DNA from 2 places in the Arthrobacter sp. NPDC055138 genome. Region 2 is predicted to be linked to the other one. Evidence: riboswitches for the same ligand, from Rfam matches in the RefSeq annotation. Region 2 holds a riboswitch; the other holds the start of a gene.
What was found. A riboswitch is a leader RNA that binds a small molecule or an ion and turns the genes downstream of it on or off. The one in region 2 is predicted to bind S-adenosylmethionine.
Positions count from the first base shown of each region.

Region 1: linked by a shared signal. The riboswitch ahead of ACWF5H_RS15685 (bifunctional o-acetylhomoserine/o-acetylserine sulfhydrylase) and the one ahead of ACWF5H_RS10735 (O-acetylhomoserine aminocarboxypropyltransferase/cysteine synthase family protein) in region 2 are both predicted to bind S-adenosylmethionine.

Region 1 is NZ_JBSGTH010000006.1:149,881-161,275, reverse strand. It holds gene ACWF5H_RS15710 (amino acid ABC transporter permease) at 1-101, shown strand, start outside; gene ACWF5H_RS15705 (amino acid ABC transporter ATP-binding protein) at 98-892, shown strand; gene ACWF5H_RS15700 (PDR/VanB family oxidoreductase) at 914-1,867, shown strand; gene ACWF5H_RS15695 (CPBP family intramembrane glutamic endopeptidase) at 1,988-2,767, shown strand; gene ACWF5H_RS15690 (VOC family protein) at 2,927-3,574, opposite strand; SAM riboswitch class IV at 3,768-3,882, shown strand; gene ACWF5H_RS15685 (bifunctional o-acetylhomoserine/o-acetylserine sulfhydrylase) at 3,950-5,275, shown strand; gene metX (homoserine O-acetyltransferase MetX) at 5,356-6,426, shown strand; gene ACWF5H_RS15675 (extracellular solute-binding protein) at 6,558-7,925, shown strand; gene ACWF5H_RS15670 (carbohydrate ABC transporter permease) at 7,949-8,869, shown strand; gene ACWF5H_RS15665 (carbohydrate ABC transporter permease) at 8,874-9,728, shown strand; gene ACWF5H_RS15660 (alpha-mannosidase) at 9,760-11,395, shown strand, end outside.
Region 2 is NZ_JBSGTH010000004.1:4,922-16,316, reverse strand. It holds gene acs (acetate--CoA ligase) at 1-73, shown strand, start outside; gene ACWF5H_RS10755 (endonuclease domain-containing protein) at 308-1,135, opposite strand; gene ACWF5H_RS10750 (hypothetical protein) at 1,249-1,569, opposite strand; gene ACWF5H_RS10745 (helix-turn-helix domain-containing protein) at 1,727-2,716, shown strand; gene malQ (4-alpha-glucanotransferase) at 2,954-5,113, opposite strand; SAM riboswitch class I at 5,384-5,476, shown strand; gene ACWF5H_RS10735 (O-acetylhomoserine aminocarboxypropyltransferase/cysteine synthase family protein) at 5,576-7,048, shown strand; gene ACWF5H_RS10730 (CoA-binding protein) at 7,045-7,542, shown strand; partial or broken gene ACWF5H_RS10725 (Ig-like domain-containing protein) at 7,729-11,395, shown strand, end outside.

The DNA of each region.
Region 1 (11,395 bases), on a different contig from region 2:
CGCGCGGCAACCAGCGGAACCTGCCGCCGACGCCGTTGCAGCAGCTCAGGCGCTTCTTCGCGACGCACGACGCACTCTCGCTGAAAGGCAGCAAGAAATGACGGCAATGAACGCCGAACCGATGGTCAAAGCGAACGCGGTATGCAAGAACTTCGGCTCGAACCAGGTGCTGAAGGGCATTGACCTGCACGTCCAGCAGGGCGAGGTGGTCTGCTTGATCGGCCCGTCCGGATCCGGAAAGAGCACCTTCTTGCGCTGCATTAACCATCTCGAGGCCATTGACGGCGGAAGGATGTGGGTCAACGGCAAGATCGTCGGCTACGAGCTCAAGGGCAACAGGCTCTACGAGCAATCGCACAACGAGATCTGCCACAGCCGCTCGGACGTCGGCATGGTCTTCCAGCAGTTCAATCTGTTCCCGCACATGACCGTGCTGCAGAACCTGATCGAAGCACCGCGGCTGGTCCGGAAGGAGCGGAAAGCAACAGCCGTCGCGCGGGCCATGTCGCTGCTGGAAAAGGTCGGTCTGAGCGAGAAGGCGGATGCCTATCCCCGCCAGCTTTCGGGCGGCCAACAGCAGCGGGTGGCGATTGCCCGCGCCCTGTGCATGGAACCAAAACTCATGCTGTTTGATGAGCCGACGTCCGCGCTGGATCCCGAACTGGTCGGCGAGGTTCTGAAAGTCATGAAGGACTTGGCCACCTCCGGCATGACGATGGTGGTGGTCACGCATGAAATGAACTTCGCCCGCGACGTCGCCGACCGGGTGGTCTTCATGGACGACGGCTACGTGGTCGAAGAGGGCCCGGCTCGGGACATCATTACCAACCCTCAAAACGAACGCACCAAGGCCTTCCTGGCTTCGGTTCTCGCTGAACCGGCCGCCGCCTGATTACCGGGGATGAATGCAATCATGAACGAAGACTTTTTCGACGTCGAAGTCCGGTCGATCAGCCGCGAATCCAACTGCGTTCTCTCCCTGCAGTTGGAGCATCCGCTCGGCGAAGAGCTGCCGGAGTGGGACGCCGGATCGCACATCGACGTGCTCCTGCCTAACGGATTGCTGCGCCAGTACTCGCTCTGTTCCGAGCGGACGGACCGGTCCGTCTGGCGGCTGGGCATCCTGCGCGAGCCGGAGGGGCGCGGCGGCTCCGCCTACGTGCATGACCTGTTGAGGCCCGGAACCAAGATCCAGGTCCGGGGACCGCGCAATAACTTCGTGCTGGCCCCTGCGGACAGCTACGTCTTCATTGCCGGCGGGATCGGCATCACCCCTGTGCTGCCGATGATCCGGGAGGCCGCTGCACTCGGTGTGCCGTGGCGTTTGGTCTATCTGGGACGCAGCCGCTCCTCGATGGCGTTCCTCGAAGAAATCCAGGCACTCGAAGGGGACGTCCATATCCACGCCGACGACGAAAGCGGGTTCTACCCGCTGGCCGAACTGTTGGCAGAGCAGGTCTCCGGGACTCACGTCTATGCCTGCGGTCCCGGGCCGCTGCTCAATGTCATTCAGTCGATTGCCGACGGTTGGGAGGATCCCGGACGTTTCCACTGTGAGCGCTTCGCCGCCGCCGAAGCCCCGGAAGCTCCTGAAGGCGGCGAGTCGGCCTTCGTGGTCGAGCTCGCCGACGGGACGGAGGTCCCGGTGGGTTCTGACGAGTCAATCCTGCAGGCCCTCGAAGCGGCCGGGCTCAGTCCGCTGAATTCCTGCCGCGAGGGAATCTGCGGCACCTGTGAAACGCCCGTGCTGGGCGGCGAAATTGACCACCGCGACACGCTGCTTTCCGAAGCCGAACGGGAGGCGGGAGACACCATGATGATCTGCGTCTCCCGCTGCAAGGGCAAGCGCCTGCTGTTGGACTTGTAGCCCAAGGAGTGTCGCGTGCGCCGGCGCCGCAGGCGAAACCGTTGCGACGTGCGGGGGAGCGCGGGACATGGATTGATTCCGGTCGCCGCCAGCCCCGGTTCACTTGGCAAGATAGTGGCTATGGACAAGCAGAAGGCCATCACCGCGAGCGCACCGCGCACGCTGAGTTACTACCGGGCGGAAGTGCTCATTGTGCTCGGGGTTTCGCTGGGGCAGTCGGCGGTCTACGCCGTGGTGAACCTGCTGGAGAAAATGACCCGCGCGCCGCTGGCCTCGCAAACCACCACGCTGAATCCGGTACTGAACTCGCGGGAAATCTTCGATTTCGTGTACCAGATGCTCGGCATCTGCTTTGCACTGGTGCCGGTGGCACTGGTGCTGCTCCTGATGACCTCGCCCGGCCAATCGGCCTTCCGGTCGATCGGCTTCACCTTCTCCCGGCCCCGGGTGGACTTCGGCCTGGGCTTCCTGCTGGCCCTGGTGATGGGTGCCGGCACGTTGGCGGTCTACGCCGCCGGCCGGGCGCTGGGAATCACCACCGCAATTGTGCCCGCGGCCCTGGACGAATACTGGTGGACCGTGCCGGTACTGGTGCTTTCAGCCCTGCGCCACGCCATTCTCGAAGAAGTGGTCATGGTGGGCTACCTTTTCGATCGATTCGCCAAGTTCGGCTGGGGGATCTGGACCTCGATCTTCGTCAGCGCCGCCCTGCGCGGGACCTACCACTTGTACCAGGGGATCGGCCCGGGTATCGGGAACTTCCTGATGGGCCTGGTGTTCGGCTACGTCTATACGAAGGTCAAGCGGGTAATGCCCCTGGTGGTCGCGCACGCACTTTTGGATATCGCCGGTTTCGTCGGCTACGCGCTGGTGGGTCCAGCCATCGGCATCGGTACCTAAGCCGGCGTACCTAACGGCCAGCCGAGAGGATGCTTGCCGGGGACAGGCAAAAGGCTCCCGTTCCGGCCTCTTGCGCCACCGTGGGTGGGAGCAAGAGGCCGGAACGGGAGCCCTGCGTAAAAAAGCGAGCCGTGCACCGGGCCGGACGAGACCGGAAACTTAGAGTTCGACGATGCCGTTCGCGGTTTCGAAGCGGACCGACATGATGCCCGGCGTGCCGTTCGGCGCGGTCCACGCAACCTTGACGTCGTCGAGCAGGTCATCCACCGGGGTGCCCAGCCAGTCCGCCACGCGATCCGAGGAACCGGCAATGGTCAGGCCGATCAGCTTGACGGATGCCGGGCGGGCGTTGGACGGGTGAAGCGCCTCGGTGCCGTCATCCCAGCGCAGCATGTAGGGAACCTGCGGGTCGGCGATCAGGCCCTTGATGCCGATCTGCTGCCAGGTCAATTCCTGGCCGTCCGGGAACTTGCGGTTTCCGGGAACCGCATGGCGGCCCAACCGCTCTTCGAACGGGGTTAGATCGTCCACTTCCACGCACCAGCCCATCCAGCCGCCGCCGGCTTCGGAGCGGGCACGCACGGCCTGCCCGAAGGGGGCTTTGTCGGACGCGGGGTGGGCCAGGACCTCCACCACTTCCAGGTAATGGTGGTCGGTCAGCGGGAAGATCATATTGCGGGTGCCGAAGCGGGGGTGCACCCCGCCCTTGACTGCGTCAATACCCAGAGCTTTGGAGATCCGCTCTGAGGTGGCAGCCAGACCGTCGGGCTCAACAGCATAAGAAACGTGGTCGAAGCGCATAGCCATATCTTGGCACTTTGTGAACCCTCTCTCGACTTAGGGTGACCTAAGTCACCAGTATCCGGCCGGATGTGGCTCGAAGATCCATGTCTGGCAGGTGCTCACACCACCAGATTGGGGCGGAATAAGCGCCGCTGCGGGCGGTCATAAGGTGTCACATTGTTGCGGCCGGGCGGGCTCTCCGCTGAGACTGGACGCAGGTCATGAGTGCCAGCGTGAAACCCCGGTTTGCTGGCCGGCAACCCTCCAACCGCGGTGGGGTGCCCCGGGTGAAGACCAGGCAGCCGCCATCAGGCGGTGCGCAAGCGCGGGTCACACCCGGGATAGACATGCCGGCACGGCCGGATCCCGGATGACCCCTTCCCATGAAGGAGTTGCACCATGTCCAATGCAGACTGGTCCTTTGAAACCCGTCAGATCCACGCCGGCCAGGAGCCGGATGCCGCCACCGGCGCCCGTGCACTGCCGATCTATCAGACCACCTCGTTCGTGTTCCCCAGCGCCCAGAGCGCCGCGGACCGCTTTGCCCTGTCCGAGTTGGCGCCCATTTACACGCGGATCGGCAACCCGACCAGCGAGGCCGTTGAGGCCCGGGTCGCCAGTCTGGAAGGCGGTGTCGGTGCGCTGCTGTTGGCCTCGGGCCAGGCCGCATCCACGTTCTCCATCCTGAACTTGGCCGAGGCCGGCGACCATATTGTGGCCAGCCCCAGCCTGTACGGGGGCACGTACAACCTGCTGCGCACCACGCTGCCCAAGTTCGGCATCGAGGTGACGTTCGTCGAGGATCCGGACAACCTGCAGCAGTGGCGCGACGCAGTGCAGCCGAACACCAAGGCGTTCTTCGGCGAGGTGGTCTCCAACCCGCGCCAAGATGTACTGGACCTGGAAGCGGTCAGCAGCATCGCCCATGAGAATGGCGTGCCGCTGATCGTGGACAACACGCTGGCCACCCCGTACTTGATCCGCCCGATCGAGTGGGGCGCAGACATCGTGCTGCACTCGGCCACCAAGTACTTGGGCGGCCACGGGACGGCCATCGGCGGCGTGATCGTGGACGCCGGCACCTTCGACTTCGCTGCCGATCCGGAAAAGTTCCCGGGCTTCAACACCCCGGACGAGACCTACAACGGGCTGGTCTTTGCCCGTGACCTGGGCGTCGGAAGTGCGCTTGGCGCCAATCTCGCCTACATCCTCAAGGCCCGCGTCCAGCTGCTGCGCGACCTGGGGTCCGCGGTCTCCCCGTTCAACGCCTTCCTGATCGCCCAGGGGCTGGAGACGCTGAGCCTGCGGGTGGAGCGCCACGTGGCCAATGCACAGAAGGTCGCGGAATTCCTCGAGGCGCACGACGACGTTGCTTCCGTCGCGTACCTCGGCCTGCCGTCGAGCCCCTGGTACGACCGCGGCCGCAAATACGGTCCGAAGGGCACGGGCGCCATCGTGTCGTTCGAGATCAAGGGCGGGATCGAGGCCGGCAAGCGTTTTGTGGACGGCCTTGAACTGCATTCGCATGTGGCCAACCTCGGCGACGTGCGCTCGCTGGTGATCCACCCGGCGTCGACCACCCACGCCCAGCTTTCGGCCGAGGAACGGCTGACCGCCGGCGTGACCGACGGACTGGTCCGGCTCTCCGTGGGCATCGAGAACGTCAACGACATCATCGCCGACTTGGAGGCCGGTTTCCGCGCCGCCAAGGGCTCGGACGACTAGGCAAGCAGGTAGAACGCAGCGTGACGATCGTGCAACCGCAGGAACTGGTGGATCAGGCGACGGATGGCGTCCTGCGCAGGATGCCAGTAGGTGCGCTGGAGCTGGAGGCCGGCGGCTATCTGCCCGAGGTTGTCCTGGGATATGAAACCTGGGGCACCCTGAACGCGGATGCGTCCAACGCCGTCCTGATCGAGCACGCCCTGACCGGCAGCACGCATGTGGCCCGCGGTGCCTCCAACGAGGAGGGCTGGTGGGACGACCTGGTCGGTCCCGGCGCCACCATCGACACGGAGCGTTATTTCGTAGTGGCCGCCAACATGGTTGGCGGCTGCTACGGCTCCACCGGCCCGGCGACGCCGGCACCAGATGGTAAGCCGTGGGGGTCGCGGTTTCCGTTCGTCACCATCCGGGATTCGGTCCGGGCCGAGGCGAGGCTCGCCGATGCGCTGGGCATCCGCCGCTGGCACGCCGTGCTCGGCGGGTCGATGGGCGGGGCCCGCGCGCTCGAGTGGGCTGCGACGTTCCCCGAGCGCACGGCGCGGTGCGCCGTGATGGCGTGCGGGGCGGCCAGCACCGCCGAACAGATCGCGTTTGCCCAGGCGCAGGTCGCAGCCATCCGGCTGGATCCGCACTTTACCGGCGGCGACTACTACGGCGGTCCCGCCCCCGAAGCCGGACTAGGTATTGCCCGGCGAATCGCCCACATCAACTACCGTTCGGAGCCTGAACTGGAGTATCGGTTCGGCCGCTCGGCGCAGGCGGAGGAACAGCCGTTTGGCGGCATCACGCCCTCCGCCCGCGGCCGCTATGCGGTGGAAAGCTATCTGGACTACCAGGCGGAGAAGCTGGTTTCCCGCTTCGACGCCAACAGCTACATCCTGCTCACAGAGGCCCTGGTCAGCCACGACGTGTCCCGCGGCCGCGGCTCGCTGGAGCAGTCCCTGGGCGGTCTCGCGGGGACGGAATTCTTCATTGCGGCGGTGGATTCGGACCGTCTCTACTTTCCGGAACAGTCGCGCCAGTTGGCCGAGGCGCTGCCCGGATCGGTCAAGGTGCACACCATCGAAACGCCGCTGGGCCACGACGGTTTCCTGACCGACGTCCACCAGTTGCATGACGAGCTCACGCAGGCGTTTTTCCCGCAGGTCTGACCGCACATTGCAGTTTGATCACGGTTGGGACGAATAAATCCATTCGATGGAGCCCCTCGGTAGCATGCCGGTAGGCCCCTGACCCACGCCGACGGCGTTTGGCCCGGAAGCCTCCAAACGAGGGGGGAACCATGCTGCGTGATTACCGAATCAAAGTTTCATTGCTGGCCGTTGGAGCGCTGGCGCTGGCCGGCTGTGGCGGGGGAGGCGGGGGCGGGGAGGGCGATACCCCGCAAAGCTCCGCACTACGGATCGTGTACCAGACCACCGAGGCCAATGCCACGATGGATGAGGTGATGAAGAAGGCGAAGGCCGATTTTGAGGCTGCGCACGACGGCGTGACGGTCAATTTGGAGCCCATCACCGGCAGCGACGAAGACTATGCGACCAAGCTCGCCTTATCCCAGCGGTCGCCGGACACCGCCCCGGACGTGTTCTACGAGGACACCTTCAAGATCCGTTCGGACGTGGATGCTGGCTACCTCCTGAACCTGGATCAGTATCTGGCCGAGTGGGACGACTGGGCGAACTTCAACGACGGAGCCAAGGAAGCCGGTCGCGCGGACGATGGCAGTATCTATGCTGTCCCGCTGGGTACCGATACTCGGGCCATTTGGTACAACAAGAACGTCCTGCAAAAGGCCGGCGTGGACGTCCCCTGGGCTCCGAAGGACTGGAACGCCATCCTGGAGGCGGCCCGGGCCATCAAGTCCTCGCAGCCGGACGTGGTCCCGTTCAACCTCTACGCCGGCACGGGCACCGGCGAAGGCACCGTCATGCAGAGTTTCTACCAGTTGCTCTATGGCACCGGCGACACGCTCTACGACGACGCTGAAGGCAAGTGGGTGGTCGGCTCGCAAGGCTTCATTGACTCGCTGGCCTTCCTGCAGACGCTCTATCAAGAGGACCTGGCCGTCACACCGGCCGAGGCCTTGGACCCGAACGTGTGGCAGATGGTCTTCGGCCAGCTGTTTCCCGAGGACAAACTGGGCGGAACCGTGGAAGGTTCCTACTCGCCGTCGTTCTGGCAGGAGGGAGGGTTGGTGGACTGGCCCGAATATGGCGACGTGATGGGCGTGGCACCGTTCCCCACCCAGAGCGGACAGGAGCCGGGAGCAGTCAGCATGTCCGGCGGTTGGACACTGGCGGTAGGCGCCAATTCAGCGAATCCCGATCTCGCGTTCGAGTTCCTCACGGAGGTGATGAACCAGGAGAACTCGCTGCAGTACACCGTGGCCAATTCGCAGATCGCAGTCCGTACCGATGTGGCCAAGGACCCCGCCTACTTGGAAGCCAATCCGTTCGTGGGCGAGGTTTCCGAACTGGTCTCGGTGACTAATTACCGGCCTGCCACAGCCGACTACCCGCAGATTTCGACCGCTGTCCAGGAAGCCACCGAAGCGGTGATGATGGGGAAGAAGACACCCGAGGAGGCCGCGGCCGAGTTCGACGCCGCCGTCACCGACCTTGTTGGCGCAGAAAACACAGTGCAGAAGTAGCAGCAGTGACAGCCGCCGAGGTGGTGGCCCGCGACGCCGAAACGCGTGGCGGCACTGAGCGGGGCCGGCGCCGCCCGCCGGGGAGGACAGTGCTGCGGCTGCTGCCGCTCGGCCCTGCCGTGGTGCTGCTGGGCGTGTTCCTGGCCGGCCCGATCCTGTGGGCTTTCTACGGGTCCTTCACCAATGCTGCACTGACCGGCGTGGCCGCCAAGGACCCGCAGTGGGTCGGGCTGGAAAACTATACCGAACTGCTCAGCGACCCGGATTTCCTGCAGTCGCTCTGGCTGACGGTCATCTTCGTCCTCGTCTCCGCCGTGCTCGGCCAGAACCTGCTGGGCCTGGGCATCGCGCTGCTGATGACGAAAGCAAGCAAGGCGGTTTCCGCGGCCGTGGGGGTCTGCGTGGTGGCGGCCTGGGTATTGCCGGAAATCGTGGCCGGCTTCGTGGCCTATGCTTTCTTCAACCGGGACGGAACCTTGAACCAGCTCACCGCGCTCTTCGGCATCGACGGGACCGACTGGCTGTTTACGGTCCCCATGCTGGCGGTGATCCTGGCCAACATCTGGCGGGGAACGGCGTTTTCCATGATGGTGTACCAGGCGGCGCTGAACGATGTGCCGGAGGAGATCACGGAAGCGGCGATGATCGACGGCGCCGGCGGATCACAGCGGTTGTGGTACATCACCCTGCCGATGATCCGGCGCAGCATTGCCACCAACCTGATGCTCATTACCCTGCAGACGCTTTCGGTTTTCACCCTGATCTACGTGATGACGGCCGGCGGCCCGGCAGGAGCCAGCACCACGCTGCCGCTCATGGCCTACGAAGAGGCCTTCCGCTACAGCGACGTGGGCTACGGCACCGCCATCGCCGTCGTGATGCTGTTGATCGGGGCGGTCTTCTCCGTCATCTACATCCGTGCGCTGCGCGAAAGGAAGGGCTGAGCTGATGAACCGTCCCGGTCAGCTGTCCGTGGCTTCCGGCCGGCGCAGTACCGTTGCGGTGCTCGCGAACACCTCCCTGCTGGTCATTGCGGCGTGCTTCTTGCTGCCGTTGAGCTGGCTGATCCTGGCCTCGCTGGATGCGGAGGCCAGCTATCAAACACAGTTCCCGGCCGAGGTGTCCGCGGCCAACTACGCGGCGGTGCTCACGCCGGAATTGACGTTCGTGCCGCTCCTTAACAGCTTCCTGTTGTCCGGCGGGACCGCGGTGGTCACCGTGCTGGCGGCAGTGCTGGCGGCTTATCCGCTCTCGCGGTACCAGCTGCGTTTCAACAGGCCGTTCCTGTACATCGTTTTGTTCGGAACGTGCCTGCCGATCACGGCGATCATGGTCCCGGTCTACAGCCTGTTCGTGCAGCTGAACTTCCTCGACTCGCTGGCGGCCACCACGCTGTTCATGGCGGCATCATCCCTGCCGATGGCCATCTGGATGACCAAGAATTTCATGGATTCGGTCCCGGTCAGCCTGGAAGAGGCGGCCTGGGTGGACGGGGCCTCGGCAATGAACGCGCTGGCCAGGATCGTGGTGCCGCTGATGCGTCCGGGACTCGCGGTGGTCTTCATCTTTGTCTTCATCCAGGCGTGGGGGAACTTCTTTGTTCCCTTCATCTTGCTGCTCTCATCCGCCAAGCAGCCCGCGGCGGTCAGCATTTTCAGCTTCTTCGGCCAGCATGGCGCCATCGCCTACGGGCAGTTGGCGGCATACTCGGTCCTGTACTCGGTCCCCGTGGTGCTGCTCTACATTCTGGTCTCACGCGGGATCGGCGGTTCCTTCGCGATGGCCGGCGCGGTGAAGGGCTGATCCAGCCGCTCTGGCAGAAAAGGACGGTGCCATGCACGACGACGCGGCCCAGGTCGAGGCGCGGATCCGCCGGTTCATTCTCGAACGGCTGCACCCGGCGGTCTACCCGGCGGCGGTCCCGGTGCAGCTGGCGGCCTGGCATGTACCGGGCGAACCGGTCGCGTTCCGGGAGGCGATGGCGGCCGGCTTCACCGAGTTTGCGGCGGGCAGCACCTGGGGGCCGGCCTGGTCCACCAGCTGGTTTCGGCTCAGCGGGCAGATCCCGGCGGAATGGACCGTGGACTCCGGGCATCGGCCGGAGCTGCTGCTGGACCCGGGGTTCACCCCCGGCATCCCGGGCTTCCAGGCGGAGGGGCTGGTCTACACCCCGCAGGGCGGGATCATCAAGGCCATCGAACCGCGCAACGCCTACGTGCCTCTGGACGCACGGCCGGGCGCCGCCGTCGAGCTGTATCTGGAGGCGGCAGCCAACCCGGACCTGCTCGAGAACTTCAACTTCCAGCCCACCCCGATGGGAGACCCCGCCACCATCGGGCGGAACCCGTGCTACACCTTCCGCCGGGCCGACATTGCGCTGCGCGACGTCGCGGCCTGGGAACTGCTGCAGGACTTCACGGTGCTGGAGCAACTCATGCTCCAGCTCGATCCGGGGCAGCCGCGCCGCGCCCAGATCCTGCGGACGCTGGAGCACGCACTCAACGTGCTGGATCCCGCGGACATCGCCGGCACCGCCGCGGCCGGCCGTGCCGTGCTGGGGCCCGCGCTCGCCGCCCCGGCAGCCGGCAGCGCGCACCGGATCCACGCTGTGGGCCACGCGCACATCGACAGCGCCTGGCTCTGGCCCGTCCGCGAGACCAAGCGCAAGATTGCCCGGACCTTCGCGAACGTCCTGTCCTTGCTGGATTCGGACCCGGAGTTCGTCTTCGCCGCCTCTTCCGCGCAGCAGTACGCCTGGCTGAAAGAGGGATATCCGGAGCTGTTCGCACGGGTGGCGGACCAGGTCAGGGCCGGCCGATTTGTCCCGGCCGGCGGGATGTGGGTCGAGGCAGACACGAACATGCCCGGCGGGGAGGCGCTGGCCCGCCAGTTCATCGCCGGGAAGAAGTTCTTCCGGACCGAGTTCGACGTGGATCCGGAGGAGGTCTGGCTCCCGGACTCCTTCGGCTACTCCGCCGCCATGCCGCAGATTGCCCGCGCCGCCGGGTCCCGCTGGTTCCTGAGCCAGAAACTTTCCTGGAACGAGACCAACACCTTTCCGCACCACACCTTCCGCTGGGAGGGAATCGATGGCAGCCGGATTTTCACCCACTTCCCGCCGGCGGATACCTACAACGCGGAGATCACCGCGGCCGAGCTCGCCCGGGCCGAACGGCGCTTCGCGGAGAAGAGATCCGCCAATACCTCGCTGCTGCCCTTCGGCTACGGCGACGGCGGCGGCGGACCGACGCGCGAGATGCTCGCTGCCGCACACCGCACCGCCGACCTGGAAGGCTCGCCGCGGGTACGGCTCTCCAGCCCGCAGCGGTTCTTCCGTGCCGCGGAGGAAGAATACGACCGGCCGCCGGTGTGGTCGGGGGAGCTGTATCTGGAATACCACCGGGGCACCTACACCTCGCAGGCGCGCACCAAACGGGGCAACCGCCGCAGCGAGCATCTGCTGCGCGAGG
Region 2 (11,395 bases):
ACTGGGCGACACCACGTCGCTGCAGAACGAGCCGTGCATCGCGGAGATCCAGGCCATCTGCCAGCGGCGGTAGTAGTTTGCCTCCAGCCGCCATCGCTTCGCTCCGTGGCCGGCCGAAACTTCCCGAGTTTCGGCCGGCTTCCGGGCTTCCGCAGCCCGGGCTGTCCACGTTTTGGCGGCTCCCTGAGCGTTTGCCCTAGTCAGCGCCGGATGCCGTTCCAGAACATGGACAGTTCCTGCTGAACTTGGACACCTGGTCCGCTGCACGGCTGGCTGCATGACTTGCTGGGCATCAAAACCCTGGCGCTCAGGCCGTCCGGCGCAGCAGCGTCATCACCTCGGCGACGACGTCCTGAGGCGTGAAGACGAGATCCTCATACACGTACCGCAAGGTGGGGAACCCGCTCAGCATGCCGGCGTTGTTCCGTTTGCGGTCTTTCTTGAAGGTCGCCCGGTTCCAGTGGAAGTCGAACCCGTCGAGCTCGATGATGATCCTGCCTTCCACCACCATGTCCACCCGTCCGAGCCCCTGAATCGGAACCTGGGTTTCCACCCGCAGTCCGACGGAGCGGAACAGGTCGCGGGCAATAATCTCGAGCGGCGAATCGGCGTCGTCACCGATGCCTAAGACGACTGCGCGTCGAATACCGTTCCGTTTGCCCGGAAGCAGCTCCAGCAGTTCGGCTTTGCTGACGGCGCCCCGGCGCACCGCAGATTCCGCGATGACCAGCGCTTCCAGTCGGGGCCGGCATCGGATGGCGTGCAGAACGCAGTCCAGGATGCCCACGTAGTTCCCGGGTCGGTTCGGCCTCACCAAGTCGCCTCGGTGTTTGATCGTAGACGGCTGCTGCCGGCTGTGGAGCGTCCAAAGGTGCAGCTGATCCGGGTCTTTGATCGTCCAGAGCCCGAGTTCCTGAGCCGCCGAGATGCAAGTGATCAGCCCGTTGGCCAGAACCGCAACGCGTTGATCGGCGTCGGCATTCTCCGTACCGACGACGCCTTGCCGGAGCACAGCGATCGCGCCGTCCTTGATAGCTGCCTGGATCTGGTTTCGGCTGAAGCCGCATCGAGCCCGTTCGCTGGTCTGGAGTGTTCCACCGCGCCGTTCTATGTAACCGGCTACTGCGTAGTCCATAGCCACGAGCTTGCAGGCAACGGTCGCGGACAGCTAGGCAATTACCCTGCCTGTGGACAACGTGCTTTGTCGCCAGAACGCCTCTGTCTAAGGACGCCCTCGGCCAGTTGCCATCAGTAGCGGCCGCCGAAGAGGTGGATCTGCGAACGGACTTTGTCGCGGTGCTCCTCGATCAGGGCGTCTTTGGCGGCGCCGGCTTGCCACCATGCTCTGAGCCTGCGGGCAGTTGCCGCCAGAGCATGCGACATGGAAATTACCGCTGGCCGGATCCCACCGATGGCACCGGGGCGGGCAGCCTCGCGAGCAGGCACTGGCAAAGTCGACCGAACGCTGGCCGTGGCCGGATTGATGGATGGGTCGGCGAAGGACGGGCTGGAGCTGCGTGCCCGGTCAGCGAGGTCGACGTGGTGGCGGGTCTGCGTTGAAGTAGTCATGGCATCAGGTTCCGCGCACTCGCCGGCAAGAGCCACGATTCGGCAGGACCCGAATCGGGAATAGATCCGGGCTCCGGGCTCCACGCTCCGGCCGTGCCCACGATTCGGTCCTCCCCGAATCCTCGACCGGAGCACCCGGCGACCTTACGCTGTTCCCATGCACATCACCCTCAGCGCCGAGGACCTGACCAAGGTCCGGTTCGAGGCGGCGCCGCTGGGCGAAACGGTCGCTAGCCTGCGCGCCCTGCAGGTGGGAACGCCCATCCACCGGCCATGGATCGAGGCCACCAAGCGGCGCATTGCCGAGTCGGCCGATCCGCAGGCCCGCGACCACCTGCGCCTGCTCACCGCGCTGGTTCCACCGAAGGGCTTCCTGGCTGACTCCATCACGCCCACGCCAAAGTACCAGGGCACGGTCGCCGAGGGCCTCGCCGCCGTCGCCGAGGTGCCGCCGGAGGTGTGGCAGCGCGACGTCACCCACCTGCTCAGCCAGAGCCCGGCCGACTACGCCCGCGAGGAGCTGCAACGGCTCGCGGAGGACATCGACGCCGGCATCCCGCGCATCACCGCCGCCCTCGAGTGGTACTGGCGCACCGCCATCGAACCCGTGTGGCCGCGCCTGCGCTCCCTGCTGCTGGCGGATATCGACAGCCGCCTGGCCCAGCTGTCGCGCGACGGCATCCTTGAGGTCTTCAAGAGCCTGCACCCCAGCGTGCGCCCCACGCCCACCGGGCTGGAGATTATGCGCGGCTGCGAGGCCGACGACGTGCCCGAGCCCGGCGGCGGCCTGCTGCTGGTGCCGAATGCGTTCGTCTGGCCCAACACGTTGGTACTCAATGTCCGACCGTTCGTGCCCACTTTGACCTACGCACCGCGCGGCGTCGGCCGGCTCTGGGAAGCCAGCCGCGAGGCGACGCACAGCCCGGTGGCCCGGCTGCTCGGCAAGACTCGGGCGCAGATCCTCGCGCAACTCGATGTACCGATGACGACGACGCAGCTCGCCCGCTGCTTGGACCTCGCCGCCGGGACGGTCAACGAGCACCTGAAGGTGATGTCCGAGAGCGGTCTGGCGGCCACCATGCGTTCCGGCCGCGAGGTGTTCTACCGGCGGGCCGAAACCGGCGAGGCGTTGCTTACCCGGTTGTAACGATGCACGCCGCGAGGTTGGCGTCTCCTCCAGCGACGGCCCCGGGCTGTCCACGTTTTGCGGGTAGGTTTTGCGTTTGTCCTAGTCAGCGCCGGACGCCGCTCCAAGACACGGACAGTTCCTGCTGAAGGTGGACACCGGTCACGTTCATCGGCGTCGCCGTTCGTGGCGGGCCGAGACCGGCGAGGCTCTACTGGCCCGGTTGTAAGACCCAGGCGGCGCACCCGTTTGGACCGACTACCGTTCCCGCAGCGCGCGGACCAGCGAGTCGAATCGCTGGTTGGCAGCCAGGTCCTCAAGCAGGATGGCTTCCCCGTCCGGGCCGGCCAGCGGGATCCGCCAGTTGGGGTATTCGTCCGCGGTGCCAGGCTGGTTCTGGGTCCGCCGCTCCCCCACCACGTCGGTCAGGGCGACTCCCAGCAGCACCGACGGCGTCTGCGCGATGAACGCGTGCAGCGCCTCGATGGTGCGCTGCTCGCCGGAGGTGGCGGCGCCGTCGTCGTCGTGCTGTGAAGCAGCCGGAACCCGCGAGCGCACCAGGGACAGCACCGACTCCTGGGCTGCCTGGTCCAAGGTGCGCTCCTCCTCCACCGGCCGGTTCAGGAGGCCCAGCGATTCGCGCAGGTTCACGTGCTCGCCGGCAAGGTAACCGGCGGTGGGCGGCAGATCGTGGGTGGTGACGCTGGTGAGGCAGGAGCGGCGGTAGCTCTCCGGCGGGCGGGGCGTGGTGCCGTCGTACTCGAACCACAGGATGGAAGTGCCCAGGATGCCGCGCTCGGCCAGATAGTCCTGCACGCCAGGCTCGAAGACCCCGAGGTCCTCGCCGATCACCACCACGCCGGCCCGTTCGGCCTCGAGGGCGAGGATGCCGATCAGGGCCTCATGGTCGTAGTACACATAGGCGCCCTCGCCGGGCGGGCCGCCGACGGGGATCCACCAGAGCCGGAACAGCCCCAGGATGTGGTCCACGCGGATGCCGCCGGCGTGGCGCAGGATGGTCCGCAGCATGTCCCGGTAGGCGGCATAGCCGGACTCGGCGAGGCGTTCGGGATGCCACGGCGGCTGGGACCAGTTCTGGCCCTGCTGATTGAACATGTCCGGCGGCGCGCCCACCGAGATGCCCGCGGCCAGCACATCCTGCAACGCCCAAGCATCGGCACCGGCTGGATGGACGCCGACCGCGAGGTCATGCACTATCCCGAGGTTCATGCCGGCATCGAGGGCCCGGCGCTGCGCGGCCTCAAGCTGCTCGTCACACAGCCATTGCAGCCGCTGGTGGAACTCGATGCGGTCCTTAAGCGCACTGCGCTGAGATTCGATGAACTCCGGGTCGGACCACTCGGGAGCACCGGGCGGAAGGGATTCGGCGAGCGCGCACCACAGGGCAAAACGCTCCAGCCCCTCGCCTTCCTGGACGCGGAAGGCGTCGAACTGCTGCTGCCGTTCCGCGGGCCGGGGCACTGCGAAGACCGTTTCCAGCGCCTGCAGCTTGGCCGCAAAAACAGGATCACGGTCCAGGATGCCGGCGTCCAGGTTCGCGTTGTGGAAGGTGTTGGCCAGCGGGATGTCCCGGGCTTCGGGCACGTCCTCGACCCGCAGGTAGATCGGGTTGACGAAGCGGCGCGTTGTGGGCAGGTAGGGCGAGGGCTCCACCGGCGGCTTGGGCTCCGCCGCGTGCAGCGGGTTGATCAGGACGAACCCGGCACCCTTGGCGGCAGCCGTTTCGGCCAGCACGGCGAGGTCGTCGAGATCGCCGACGCCCCAGGACGACCGCGAGCGCACGGAGTACAGCTGCGCCATCAGGCCCCAGCTGCGGGGAAGCCGGTCGGCGGTGGACAGCCGTTGCGGGGTGACCACCAGCGCGCACTGTGCCTGGCTGACGGATGTTCCGGCGGCCTCGCCGGCGGGACGCCCGGTTGGGGGCTGGCTGGCTGCGGCCTGGCCGGTTGCGGGCTGGCCGGCTTCGGCTTCGGTCACCTCAAGCGTGTGCCAGCCCAGCGGGAGGTCGGCTGGCACCACCGCGGCCAGATGATCCCGCGGAACCCCGACCGCCTCGTGCGGCCCGCCGGGCACCACGTCAACGTCGCGCCGGGACCCGCCCTCCAACACGATCTGTACCCGGGGGCGCGCGCCCGCACGCACATTGACCGGCACCTCGGTGGCGTCTCCTTGGCGGACCACGACGGCGGGCGGCAGGGTGCGCTGCAACGGCGCCAGTTCCGCGGCACGGAGGGAGACGGTCACGTCGTCGTCGGTCTTGCAAGGAACACCCAGCGCGGTGAGGACAGCGACCAGCGTTGCCGGTCCGACCGCCTGCTCAGCTCCGTCCCAACCCCGGAAGGTCGTGCCGACGCCGTGTTCCCGTGCGAGGCGCTGCAGCGCCGTAAGCTCAGCCATGGAACCCAATCTACGGGTGGCATGGGATGCGTGCACCCCGGGGGGTCTCCACGCGCTCGCCGGCGCTCGCTTGGTCGACCACCGGACGCGGACCCGACCAGGCGCTCGCTTGGTCGACCACCGGACGCGGACCCGACCAGGCGCTCGCTTGGTCGACCACCGGACGCGGGGCACCCAAGCCAAGCACCGCCGTCGTACTGGAAATTCAAGGCAAGACGCAACGCGGCTCAACAATTTTGGCGGCTACGGCGGAAGTTGCGAGAATGGACGGGACCATCCCGAGCGGTTGAGAGATCTGGCTCTTTGACACCGCAGCAACCATCCGGCCTACCGGAAAGGTGCTACCGCCAGAAGCGATGGAGAGAGCGCAAGCAATCTTTGATCCGGATGGCGCCCCCGCATCCGGGCGCGTCGCCAGGACCGTCATTGCCTCGGGAACCTAAGTTTTGAAGGAGTTGCCTGATGGCTGAACGCACATTCGGTTTCCGCACCCGTGCCCTGCACGCCGGCGGCACGCCCGACGCCGAGCATGGCGCCCGGGCCGTGCCGATCTACCAGAGCACGTCGTTCGTGTTCAAGGACACCGACGACGCCGCGAACCTCTTCGCGCTGCAGAAGTACGGCAACATCTACTCCCGCATCGGCAACCCCACCGTGGCCGCGTTCGAGGAGCGAATCGCCTCCCTGGAAGGCGGCATCGGCGCGGTGGCCACGTCCTCGGGCATGGCCGCCGAGTTCATCACCTTCGCGGCGCTGGCCGGCGCGGGCGACCACATTGTGGCGTCGTCCAAGCTCTACGGCGGCACCATCACCCAGCTGGACGTCACGCTGCGGCGGTTCGGCGTGGAGACCACGTTCATCGACTCCACCGACCCGGCCGACTTCGCCGCGGCCATCCGCGAGAACACCAAGGCGGTCTACACCGAGATCGTGGCGAACCCGTCCGGCGACATTGCCGACCTCGCGGGTCTGGCCGCGGTGGCGCACGACGCCGGCCTCCCCCTGGTGGTGGACGCCACCCTGAGCACTCCCTACCTGATCCGGCCGATCGAGCACGGCGCGGACATCGTGATCCACTCCGCCACCAAGTTCCTCGGCGGGCACGGCACCACGCTGGGCGGTGTTGTGGTCGAGTCCGGGCGTTTCAACTGGGGCAACGGCAAGTTCCCGCAGATGACCGAACCGGTGGCCAGCTACGGCAATGTGTCCTGGTGGGGCAACTTCGGCGAGTACGGCTTCCTGACCAAGCTCCGTTCCGAGCAGCTGCGCGACATCGGCCCGTCGTTGTCCGCGCAGTCCGCGTTCCAGCTGCTGCAGGGCGTGGAAACGCTGGCGCAGCGGATGGACGAGCATCTGGCCAACGCCCGCAAGGTGGCCGAGTGGCTGGAAGCCGATGAGCGGGTCTCCTGGGTCAGCTACGCTGGGCTGCCCGCGCATCCGCACTATGAGCGCGGCCGGAAGTACCTGCCCAAGGGCGTGGGCTCGGTGTTCAGCTTCGGCGTCAAGGGCGGCCGCGTGGCCGGCCAGAAGTTCATCGAATCGCTGCAGCTGGCCAGCCACCTGGCCAACATCGGCGACGCCCGCACCCTGGTGCTGCACCCGGGATCCACCACGCACCAGCAGCTCACCGCTGACCAGTTGGTGGCGGCCGGCGTGCCCGAGGACCTGATCCGGATCTCCGTGGGACTGGAAGACGTGGACGACATCCTCTGGGACCTGGACCAGGCCCTGGACCTCGCCACCGCGGTGGTCGACCGGTCTCTACTCGGCGCTGGCGCGCCTCCATCGACCACCGAAAGTGCCAGCGAGCGCGCGGAGACCCGCGACTTCGACGCCTCCGAGTTCGCATCCCCGGAGTACGACGGCGCCGCGTGCGCCCTCCCGTCGGCCCGCCCCGGCGCCGGCGAAACCGTTGAGACAGGAGCCGCCAAGTGACCGCCACAGCAGAACGCGCGTGGGTGGGACCGTCCGCCCCGGAACGGCTGAACATCCTGCGGAACACCAAGTCGATTGCCATAGTCGGCGCCTCGGACAAGCCCAGCCGGGCCAGCTACTTCGTGTCCACGTACCTGCTGTCCAGCTCGCCGTACAAGGTCTACTTCGTGAATCCGGTGGCCAAGGAGATTCTGGGCCAGCCGGTCTACAAGTCGCTGGCGGACCTGCCCGAGGTCCCGGACCTGGTGGACGTGTTCCGCAAGCACGACGACCTGCCCACCGTGCTAGAGGAGACGCTGGCCGTCGGAGCCAAGACCATCTGGCTGCAGCTGGGCTCCTGGCACGAGGAGGTCGCGGCGAAGGCCGAGGCCGCCGGCCTGAACGTGGTGATGGACCGCTGCGTAAAGATCGAGCACGCCCGCTTCCACGGCGGCCTGCACCTGGCCGGCTTCGACACCGGCGTAATCTCCTCCAAGCGGCAGTTGACCGCGTAGAACGGCTTGCCGAAGGTTTCACGGCAACAATAGCCCGTTCCTAGTCCCCGGCCCTCCCTTGGAGGGCCGGGGCAGGGGCGGGCTTTTGCTTGCCCCGGACGTTGAAGTAGGAGCTTCCAAGGATTTCCCCAAGGTCCTCGTCAGATGCTGTGGCCAGCCACACATCACTCGACTAGGGGAGTCATCATGTTCAAGAAATCCGCCCATCCAAAACACAGGAGGGGCACCGAACGTGCCCAAAGGGGGAAGCCATCCGTCCCCCAAAAGGTGACCGCCGGGCTGGCCGCGCTGGTGCTGGGCGCGGGCGTGCTGCCCACAGCCCTCGCTCCCGCCGCGCTGGCAGCGCCGGTCGGTCAGGGCCTGACTCTTAATGCAGGGGATATGAGGTTCATCCTCAAGCAGATCAAGATTGCGGAGAACCACGCAACCAAGGAAGATGCCGAGGGTAAGCCGGTTCCGGGCCAGCCGCTCCTCGGCTCCGGCCCCAACCAGATAGCCAATCCCCTGTTGCCGTTCGGGCTTCGCACGGTGGACGGGACGGATAACAACCTGGTGGCTGAGCAGGAACACTACGGCTCCGCCAGCCTGCCGTTCCCGCGACTGGCTGAGCCGGAATGGCGGACCACGGCCGGGGGGCAGTCATACAAGTCCGTCAACACCACCGTGACTGATGCCGACCCCCGCTTCATCAGCAATGTCATTGTGGACCAGACCGCCAGCAATCCTGCCGCGATCGCCGCCGCCGGCAAGGCGCACCGAACGGTGAACGACGGCCCGACAGCGGTTCCTTGCGACGCCAATGGCCAGCCCTTGAACTGCGTGCCTGAAGGCGAAACACTCGATATCCCGAATGTCACCACCGATTTTGGACTCTCACCGCCATACAACGGCTTCTTTGCCCTGTTCGGCCAGTTCTTCGACCACGGCGTGGACTTCACCAAGAAGACCAATAACTTGGTCATGATGCCCCTGGCAACGGACGATCCGCTGTATGTCGAGGGCGGGCCGAATTTCATGGTCCTCAACCGGGCGGAGAACCAGCCCGGGCCTGACGGCGTGCTCGGCACGCCCGACGATATCCAGGACGGCACCAATACTGACTCCCCGTGGGTCGACCAGAGCCAGACCTACTCCTCGAACCCGTCGCATCAGGTCTTCCTCCGGGACTATGAGCTCAACGAAAGCGGCGACCCGGTCTCTACCGGCGAACTGATCGAAGGAGCCCCCGGCGGCATGGCCACCTGGGCGGACATCAAGGCCCAGGCCGCGTCCATGCTCGGCCTGGAGCTCTCCGACGCTGACGTCGTGAACATCCCGATGCTGGCCACCGACCAGTACGGGCGCTTCCTGCGTGGCCCCAACGGCCTGCCGCAGTACATCACCCAGGACAACCAGTTCGTGGAAGGGAACCTGGAGAACCCCGTCGCGCCGCCGGCGAATGTCCAGCGGATCGGGATCGCGTTCCTGGACGACATCTCCCACTTCGCCGCACCGTTCGACTCCCGTGGCAGGGCCCTGGCAGCTGACGGAGATAGCGACCTCACGCCTGTTACCGGCCCGCAAGCCGCGGGCACCTACGACGACGAAATGCTTGACGCGCACTTCGTTGCTGGCGACGGCCGCGTCAACGAGAACATCGGCCTCACCGCCGTCCATCAGGTCTTCCACTCGGAGCACAACCGATTGGTCACCTACATGGAAGACCTGCTGACGTCCTTGAATCTGGATCTGAACGAGTGGAAGCTCCCCAACGGCGATTGGAACGGGGAGCGTCTCTTCCAGGCCGCACGCTTCGTCACGGAGATGGAGTACCAGCACATCGTCTTCGAGGACTTCGCGCGGAAGATCCAACCGGGCATCAATCCGTTCAACGTATTCACCCAGTCCGACACGGGTATCAACCCGGCGATCCACGCCGAGTTCGCCCACGCGACCTACCGCTTCGGTCACTCGATGTTGACGGACACGGTGGACCGGAAGACCAACAGCGGTGCCGACATCGGCCTTCCGCTGCTGGACGCGTTCCTGAACCCGCCGGCCTACTACGCCAACGGCGATGCAACGTTGACCCCCGACCAGGCCGCCGGCGCAATCGCCATGGGCATGACGGATCAGGTGGGCGCCGAACTGGACGAGTTCGTCACCGATACGCTGCGCAACAACGTCCTGGGCCTGCCCCTCGACCTCGCCTCGCTCAACATCGCTCGCGGCCGGGACACCGGCGTTCCATCGCTGAACAACTTCCGCAAGCAGCTCTATGAGCAGACGAGCGAGTCGTCGCTGAAGCCCTACAGCAGCTGGGTTGACTTCGGGCAGGCGCTGAAGCATCCAGATTCGGTGGTCAACTTTATGGCCGCTTACGGCACGCACCCCAGCATCACCGGGGCCACGACCATTGAGGCCAAGCGCGCTGCCGCACAGAAGCTCTTCGACATGAGCCCCGACCCCGCGGCGGAAACACCGACCGATGCCTACGACTTCGTCAACAGCAATGGCGAATGGGCGAACGAGGGCGCCGCTTCCAAGACCGGCCTCGACAAGGTTGATCTGTGGGTGGGCGGCCTTGCCGAGGCGCAGAACCTCTTCGGCGGACTGCTCGGCTCCACCTTCAACTACATCTTCGAACGCCAGATGACTGACCTGCAGGACGGCGACCGGCTTTACTACCTGTCCCGCACCTCGGGCCTGAACCTGCGGACCCAGCTTGAAGGCAACTCGATGGCCGAACTGGTGATGCGCAACACCGACGCCGCAGCACTCAAGGCCGATGTCTTCGGTGTCGCCGACTGCGAGTTCGAGATGGGCAACATCGTCGGGACCACGGGTAATAACGTCGCCGATGATCCTGCCTCCGTCTGTGACGAATCGGCGCTGCTGATGCGCATGGCCGACGGCACCGTCCGCTACCGCGTCTCCAACAGCGTGGACCGCCCGGGCCTGAACGCCCAGGCGACCTACAACGGCAAGGACGACGCCGACGGCGCCGACGGAACGGACCGGATCTGGGCCGGCATCGACAATGACACGGTCTGGGGCAACGGCGGCGATGACATCATCGAAGGCAACGACGGTGCGGACACCATCTTGGGCGGTTCCGGCAACGACCGGATCACCGACACTCACGGAGACGACGTGCTCAAGGGTGGCCCCGGCAACGACGCGATCGACGCCGGTCCCGGACTGGACATCATCATGTCCGGCGAAGGCGACGACTTCTCCAACGGCGGCCTCAACGGCAACGAGCACTTCGCCGGCGAGGGCAACGACCTGGTGATGGCCGGCGACGGCCCGGACACGGTGTTCGGCGGTGGCGGCGATGACTGGCAGGAAGGCGGTAACGCCAACGACCTGCTCCAGGGAGACAGCGGCGCACCGTTCTTCGACGACATCAACAACCCCGGCCACGACGTCCTCATCGGCGACAGCGGCGAGGATGACTACGATGCCGAGGGCGGGGACGACATCATGGTCGCCGGCCCCGGTATCGAACGCAATCACGGTGTCTACGGCTTCGACTGGGTGACCCACGCCCGGTCCGTCGAAGCGGGCGATTCCGACATGCGGATGATCATAGTGGAGGGCCCCAACGCCCTGAAGGACCGGTTCCTGCTGGTAGAGGCGCTCTCCGGCTGGGACAAGGACGATGTCCTGCGCGGTGATGACGTCGCTCCGTCAGATCCCGACAACGAGGTCGGTGTAGCCGGCCTCAGCAATGCGCTCGATGCCGAGGGTATCAAGCGGATCACCGGCCTGGCCGACCTGCTGCCCGCTGGCGCTACCGACTTCGGTGCTGGCAACATCATCATCGGCGGTTCTGGCAGCGACCAGATCTGGGGCAACGGTGCGGATGACA